3 regions of the Corynebacterium aurimucosum genome follow, and region 2 is predicted to be linked to each of the others. Evidence: predicted binding sites of a transcription regulator. Region 2 holds the regulator's gene; each other region holds the start of a gene.

Region 1 (2,267 bases), 1.1 Mb from region 2:
GCCAGTTCGTGGAGGGTTTCGTTATCGGCGTCGTCGGCGCGCACGGCCCAGACGTTGATGTAAGGCTCAGCCTCGGTGGAGTCCGGGTCATCCTGAGCGACGGCAGACTGCGGGTCAATGCCAGCGCGCTCGAGGAAGGAGTTGTTGATGACAGCCGGCTTGCCCTCGCCATACGCGGCCGGGGTCTGGGCGGCATCCACCGGGGTGACCTTGACCTTGGACTTCTTTTCATCGATGTCCAGCGGGGTGGGGGTCAGCGGGCTACCTTCCTTGAGAGTGACCAGGCCTTCCTGAACCAGCAGGCCGATGGCGCGGCCCTGGTTGGTGGAGTCGTTCGGAATGGCGACTTCCTGGCCCTCGATGTCAGCGAGGTCCTTGTGGTCCTTCCAGTAGATGGCCAGCGGGTAGATCTCGGTGGCGGCCAGCGGCACGAGGTCGGTGCCGTTGCCCTTGTTGTACTCAGCCAGGAACTTCAGGTGCTGGAACTTGTTCGTCGTCAGCTTGCCCTGGTCCAGAGCCTGGTTCGGGGTGTTGTAGTCGGCGAAGTTCTCCAACTTGACGTCGAAACCGGCTTCTTTGGCCAGGTCCTGGAATACGGCCCACTCTTCCATGTTGGCGTCAGTGGTGCCGATGGTGATGGTGGAGTCCTTGGTAATGGCCTCGCCGGATTCCTTGGACTCAGCGGAGTCCGAGGAATCGGAGGAGCAAGCAACCAGGCCGGTTGCAGCGATGACGGCTGCCGAGGTGGCGGCAAGTACGCGACGGATGCTCATGGTGGGTTCTAGTGTCCCTTCTTGGTTTGTGCGGCAAGTCGTGTCACCGCAGGAGTTTGCACTGCAGGAAAAACTAGCAACGATTGAACCGCTTTGTCTATTCAGGGAATTGTTCAACGACAACCTTGACGGGAACCTGTGTTCGAATCTACTGTGTGAGGCTATGAGGTTTAATGGGGGCAAGGCGCTGCCGTGGTCCCGGGTGGAGAGGATCCTCTCTGGTCGCCCGGGCCCCGTCCCGATCTCGGTAGATCATCTGCCGCAGGCCACGGACGCGCCGAAAGTAGGGCATTCTTCCGTGCCTTTCGCGGAGCTGCACGCGGTAAGTTCCTATAGCTTTCTGCATGGCGCCTCCGAGCCGGAGGGACTTGTGGCGCGCGCCGTCGAGCTGGGCTTGCGGGGGATTGCGCTGGTAGATCGGGATGGATTCTATGGCCTTATGAAGTTTGCGGAGGCTGCCGCCAAGGTGGGTCTGCCCGCGGTCTTTGGTGCGGAGCTTAGTCTCGACCCGGCCCCGCTGACTGTCCTGGCGCGCACACCGGAGGGGTACCGGCGTCTATCCCGGCTCATTGCCCGCGCCCACATGGGGGCGGGGGAGAAGGGGGTCGTGTCCTATCCTTCACTGCCGGAGATTGGTGCGCTGCTGCAGGATGAGTGCCTCTTCCTGGTGGGCTGGGAGTGGTCGGAACATTTCGATCATCTGGTCGATGGAATAAAAATAGACAGCATGGTTTTGGAGTACGCATGTACCCAGCTCCCAGAGGACGCGGACCACCACCTACTGCTGGACTCCTTGCCGGTTCCACGCGCCATCGCTACTGCCCACCCGGCTGCCGCCACGCGGGATCGCGCGCGCTTGGCCGAGGCCAAACAAGCCCTGTCCAGACGCCTCGCGCTTGCCGACGCCTCCCCCAACTCCCACCCCATGGGCTCGTCCTGGCTGCGCTCCGGGGAACAGATGGCGTGCCTGCTGCCTGAGCGCCCCGAGCTGATTGCGGAAACCGTTCGCGTCCTCGAAGAATGCAGTTTTACCTGGGAGGCGCTGGCCCCGAACCTGCCTGACTTCGACGTGCCGGAAGGGCATACCGAGATGTCCTGGCTGGAGCACCTCACCTTCGAGCGCGCGGCAGTTCGCTATGCCACGCGCCCTGAGGAGATTCGGCGCAGGGCGTGGGAGCAGATGCGCTATGAGCTGGGTGTGGTCAAGCAGCTGGGATTTCCCGGCTACTTCCTCATCGTGTGCGATCTGGTGGACTTTTGTAAACGGGAAAACATCCTGTGTCAGGGACGCGGGTCGGCGGCGAATTCGGCGGTGTGCTTCGCGCTGGGGATTACGAATGCGGAGCCGATTTCCGCGGGCCTACTTTTTGAGCGCTTCCTCTCCCCGGACCGTGATGGCCCGCCGGATATCGACATTGATATTGAATCGGGCCGGCGCGAGGAGGTTATCCAGTACGTCTATGCCAAGCACGGCCGCGAGAGGGCGGCGCAGGT
Region 2 (2,267 bases):
CCATTGTTACTAGGAACCTCACTATCGATGCTGAGGCCACCCCACACTGTTCCAATAAAGACTGCAGCGCCAAAGACCGCGCCCAAAACATAGTTACCTACGTTCGACCCACCACGCCGGCTCCGCGACACACTCCGCGGGGAAGAAACACAGGATGGTGCCGAGCTGATCGTGCGCCCCTGTGTTCTACCCTCCGAAGAGAGCGTTCGAACAACAGACGAGCCACGGGAAGAAGTAGGTGATAATTCATGGGTTCGCACCTGGCCCTGCACAGGATCCCAAATTGCCGCCGGAGGGACCAGCACTGCCGTATTGCGAGGCTTCCGACGAACATCCCTACGCAGTACAGAGGCATTATTGAGAGCGATAGCCATGACGGCTCCTTTCTAGTTCTTCCTTCTCCATCGACGCAATATCCGAAGTATAAGAATCCAGGCAGACACTTTCGAACATCACCATCGACCAACCGTGCGATTTAGCGTGTATGTTCGATTTATAGCACCGTCTCGAAAATTTGTCCACAACTCGGCGACGCCAGTCGAACATTTTTTCCTGTCGTGCTAAAAAGGAAAGCGGAAGCACCACCGGCAGTCCCATACATGCCTGGCACGCCAAAGCCTCAACCACGAATGTGCACATCGCAATAGTTTTAGGAGAAAGAATGGCCCGCAAATCCAAGCGAAGCGACCACCCTTCCCTCGACACCCTGTCCGCCCGCCAGCGCCGCATCCTGGAGGTTATCCATGATGCCGTAATGCTCCGCGGATACCCGCCAAGCATTCGTGAGATCGGTGATGCCACCGGCCTACAGTCCACATCATCCGTGGCCTACCAGCTGAAGCAGCTTGAGGAGAAGGGCTTCCTGCGCCGCGATCCAAACAAGCCGCGCGCCGTTGATGTCCGCCACTTCCCCGGTGCCGAAGACTCGAAGAAGCCCGGCCGCAAGACAAGCCAGGCAAACAAGTCTCCGGATCTTTCCACCCCCGATATCCCCGAGGACGCAGCGACGCCGAACTATATCCCTGTTGTCGGCCGCATTGCCGCAGGTTCCCCAATTACCGCCGAAGAAAACGTTGACGCTTATTTCCCCATGCCGGGCGAAATCCTTGGCAGCGGCGAGCTTTACATGCTACAGGTCGTGGGCGATTCTATGCAGGACGCCGGAATCCTCAACGGCGATTGGGTGATCATTCGCTCACAATCCGTCGCAGAGGAAGGCGAGTTCGTCGCCGCTCTCCTAGACGGCGAAGAAGCCACCGTAAAGGAATTTCACCGCGACTCCTCCGGCGTCTGGCTTCTCCCCCATAATAATGCCTACTCCCCCATCAAGGGCGACGAAGCTGAGATCATGGGCAAGGTAGTGTCTGTTTTCCGCAAGCTCTAGGAATCATCACTTCGCAGCCATCCCCAGGGCCCTACCCACCCCGCAGTGCCAGTCCACTCGGTGCGGGCGTAAAGGGCCGGGGGATTGTGTCTTTCTACCCCCTTGTGTGTGTACATGCCCGATTCCTACCGCTTTAGCGTCCGACATCACACATTTACATATGTGCAGGTTATGACGGAATTTTTACACTAAGACAGCAATCTCAATGTGAGTTTTTCTTTGTTTCGTTCCGTTTTCTTCACCTTCAGTGGGACAATAGAAGCATCGCCGCAACATTCGTTGTTCTTTTCGTTCACACGCCCCAGCCCCGTTTCCTTTCCGCGGCGGGCGCAGTGACCACCACAGGCAGACTTCACCGGGAGGAACTATGTACGCAGAAGAGCGTCGCCGACAAATTGCCTCATTGACCGCCGTCGAAGGCCGTGTCAATGTCACCGAACTTTCTGAACGCTTCGATGTTACCGCTGAGACGATTCGCCGCGATCTCGCGGTTTTGGATCGGGAAGGAGTCGTGCACCGAGTCCATGGCGGTGCGGTTGCCTCCCAATCCTTCCAAACCGCGGAGTTAACCCTTGATACCCGTCAACGCTCGGCCACGGGCGCCAAGATGGCCATTGCGCGCGCTGCGCTGGAACAGCTTCCCGATGGCGGCAGCATCTTCCTCGACGCCGGCACCACGACGAATGCGCTTGCTGATCTCATTGGCCAGCGCTATTCGGCAGGTCAGTTCAGCATCGTCTCCAACAGCCTGCCGATCGCCCTTTCGCTAGCCAGCAACGGGGTATCCGAAGTCCAGCTCCTTGGCGGTACAGTACGGGCAATTACCCAGGCCGTGGTTGGTGATACCGCCCTTCGCACCATGGCGCTCATGCGTGCCGACGTG
Region 3 (2,267 bases), 210 kb from region 2:
TTGCAGGATTGCGAAGGGGCGGGAATCAGCGGGGTAATGGAGGTCGCGCAGGAAATCGCCAAAGCCCATCTTGCGGTAGAGCCCAAAGGCGGAGTTGGCTTCATGAGGAACTTCTGGTGTGGAGAGCAAAATATAGCGAGCGGGAAGATTCCAGGCTAAGGCTTCTAGTAGTGCGCGGCCCAGGCCGTGGCCTTGTTTCGCGGGGAGCACGTGGATTTCTGCCAGCTCGAAGTAATTGTGGAGAATCTCTTCTTGCTCTGGGGTAGGGCCGCCGCAGGCGGCGAGTGCACGGCGGAGCTGTTTATCCCACCAGGTATCGGGGGTGCCTAGGAAGCCGTAGGCAAAGCCGGCGATGCCATATTCATCGGTGGCCACAACGCAGGAAAACCCTGGGCGTATGAGATCTGCGCGCCATCGTGAGATGGACCCCTCGCGCACCGAGGGGTTGTAGTCCATCGCTGCAATGTAGATATCTACCAAGTGCGGGAGGGCAATGGCGAACTCTTGGGGGCTTAAGCGGCGCAGCGTGTAACTCACATGTCTAATAACAACAGATTCTCGCGGTATGTGAAAGCACTCGGGGAAACTTCCATCAAGCGTCGTGGTGTGCGTGTTCGAAAACATTCGAAATGATGCTTTAAAACCATTGTTTAATTCGAACACGTGATCTAAAATTGGAGGTGGATGTAGGAAGGTGGTTTTAAGGTGAATCGCAACAACGAACAACAGCAGACAATCAACAGCATCAACGGCACAGTCTTTATCGACAAACTGAGGAAGAAGCCCAAGGGGGAGAGGACATGGCACAGGTAATCTCAGCAACAGCGGCGGCCCGCAGCCGGAACCGTGAGGCTATGCAGCGGGTGCAGCGAGACCGTTTTGTGAACCAAGCACTAGACCTCTTAGCGGATGCGCGGAGAAGCGCAGCGGAGGGAAGCTTTGCGGATGCATTGGAAATGGCTTACCGCGCCTCGCTACGTGCAGCCGGGGCACGCGTGGCGGCGTCCACGGTGTCGCGCCGCCGGCGCTTGCCTACTTCCGCCTGGGAGCAGGTGGCTCTCATTGGCCTGGCTGATGCGCAGTGGGCAGAGGAGTTTAAGGAGTACTCCCGTGTGCGCTCACGTGTGGCCTCTGGGCTAGATCCGGTCCCTGAGCCGGATTCGGTTTATCAGTACTTAGCGCTTGCCGCACGTTATGTGGATGCGACTGAGTCCGAGCTGGGCTTCGGGGTAATGGCGGCCTAAGACTGGGGCCGGGGTCATAGGCCGTGAGGGGGTAGTGCGGCCAAATTATGGACTGTCTTTGTGGGAACTATCTCGCTATCCTTGACGTTATAGAGGTAGTAACCCACATTCCCAGTATTACTACCTAAACCCCAACCCATTACGGAGGACGCTGTGGCCCTTTCTGAGCACGAACAGCAAGCGCTGCGTGAAATTGAACAGTCGTTGCTGGCCAATGATCCTGATTTTGGCGCGTCTGTGTCCGGTGAAACATCTTTCGGCGGAAACTCGGGTGCCATCACCCTCCGCGGAGTGGCCTTGATTGTTGTTGGTCTCTGCATGATGGTGGGCGGTATCGCGTTGGCTCAGCAATCTCTGTGGTTTGTCAGCCTCTCCGTCCTTGGCTTCCTCGTTATGTTCGGCTCCGGTGTCTGGATGCTGCGCGGAAAGTCTGAAGATTCTCTGGTTGCAGTCGGCACGCATGCCCCTGCGCGCGGGCACAACAAGCAATCCAAGAAGGGCGGCAGCGGCGTTGGAAACCGCCTGGAAGACAATTTCCGCCGTCGCTTTGAAGAACGCTAGGCCCCAAATAAGGCGCTCATGGGCGTTGTATAGATAGCTGTACTCTCGCCCCGCAGCCCTCCGCGTTAATTCGCGGAGGGCTGCTTTGCTCTTAGCTGTTCTTAGTCGGTTTTATCTGTCCTGGTCTGCTCTCATCCGCGGAGGAGGGTGGGGCACAATGGCATCGGCCATTGCATAGAGAGTCTGTGTCGCGCTATCGAGCTGCTCCGGAGAGCGCTCCGCTAGCTCCGAAGCCCGAAGGATGGCTGCGTTGAGCAGCGAAATGTCTACCGCGGAAATACCGGGACAGAACGCATCAACGATGGAGGCGAAGCCGTCATGAGAGCGTTGCACTTCCTCGTCAGCAAAAGCTCGGGGGAAGTGTTGAGCGGCAGTCATCAAATGACCGTGGGCCCCATGAACAAAGAGCTCGAGTGTGGCGTCCACATAGGCGCGGAGGCGTTTCGTGGGTTCAGGGGGAGC

Evidence for each region. Region 2 encodes LexA, which represses DNA repair genes until DNA is damaged. Its sites were predicted from a motif close to CGAACANNTGTTCG; they were not measured.
Region 1: a site for LexA is predicted at 905-918, ahead of CAURIM_RS02550 (error-prone DNA polymerase). Genes of this name have one in related genera too.
Region 3: a site for LexA is predicted at 657-670, ahead of CAURIM_RS08765 (SAV_6107 family HEPN domain-containing protein). Genes of this name have one in related genera too.

What each region holds. Positions count from the first base shown of each region.
Region 1 covers NZ_CP047048.1:523,133-525,399, forward strand. The annotation lists gene CAURIM_RS02545 (MetQ/NlpA family ABC transporter substrate-binding protein) at 1-773, opposite strand, end outside; gene CAURIM_RS02550 (error-prone DNA polymerase) at 937-2,267, shown strand, end outside.
Region 2 covers NZ_CP047048.1:1,650,538-1,652,804, forward strand. The annotation lists gene lexA (transcriptional repressor LexA) at 662-1,384, shown strand; gene sugR (transcriptional regulator SugR) at 1,752-2,267, shown strand, end outside.
Region 3 covers NZ_CP047048.1:1,862,515-1,864,781, reverse strand. The annotation lists gene CAURIM_RS08770 (GNAT family N-acetyltransferase) at 1-537, opposite strand, end outside; gene CAURIM_RS08765 (SAV_6107 family HEPN domain-containing protein) at 801-1,244, shown strand; gene CAURIM_RS08760 (DUF3040 domain-containing protein) at 1,398-1,805, shown strand; gene CAURIM_RS08755 (TetR/AcrR family transcriptional regulator) at 1,917-2,267, opposite strand, start outside.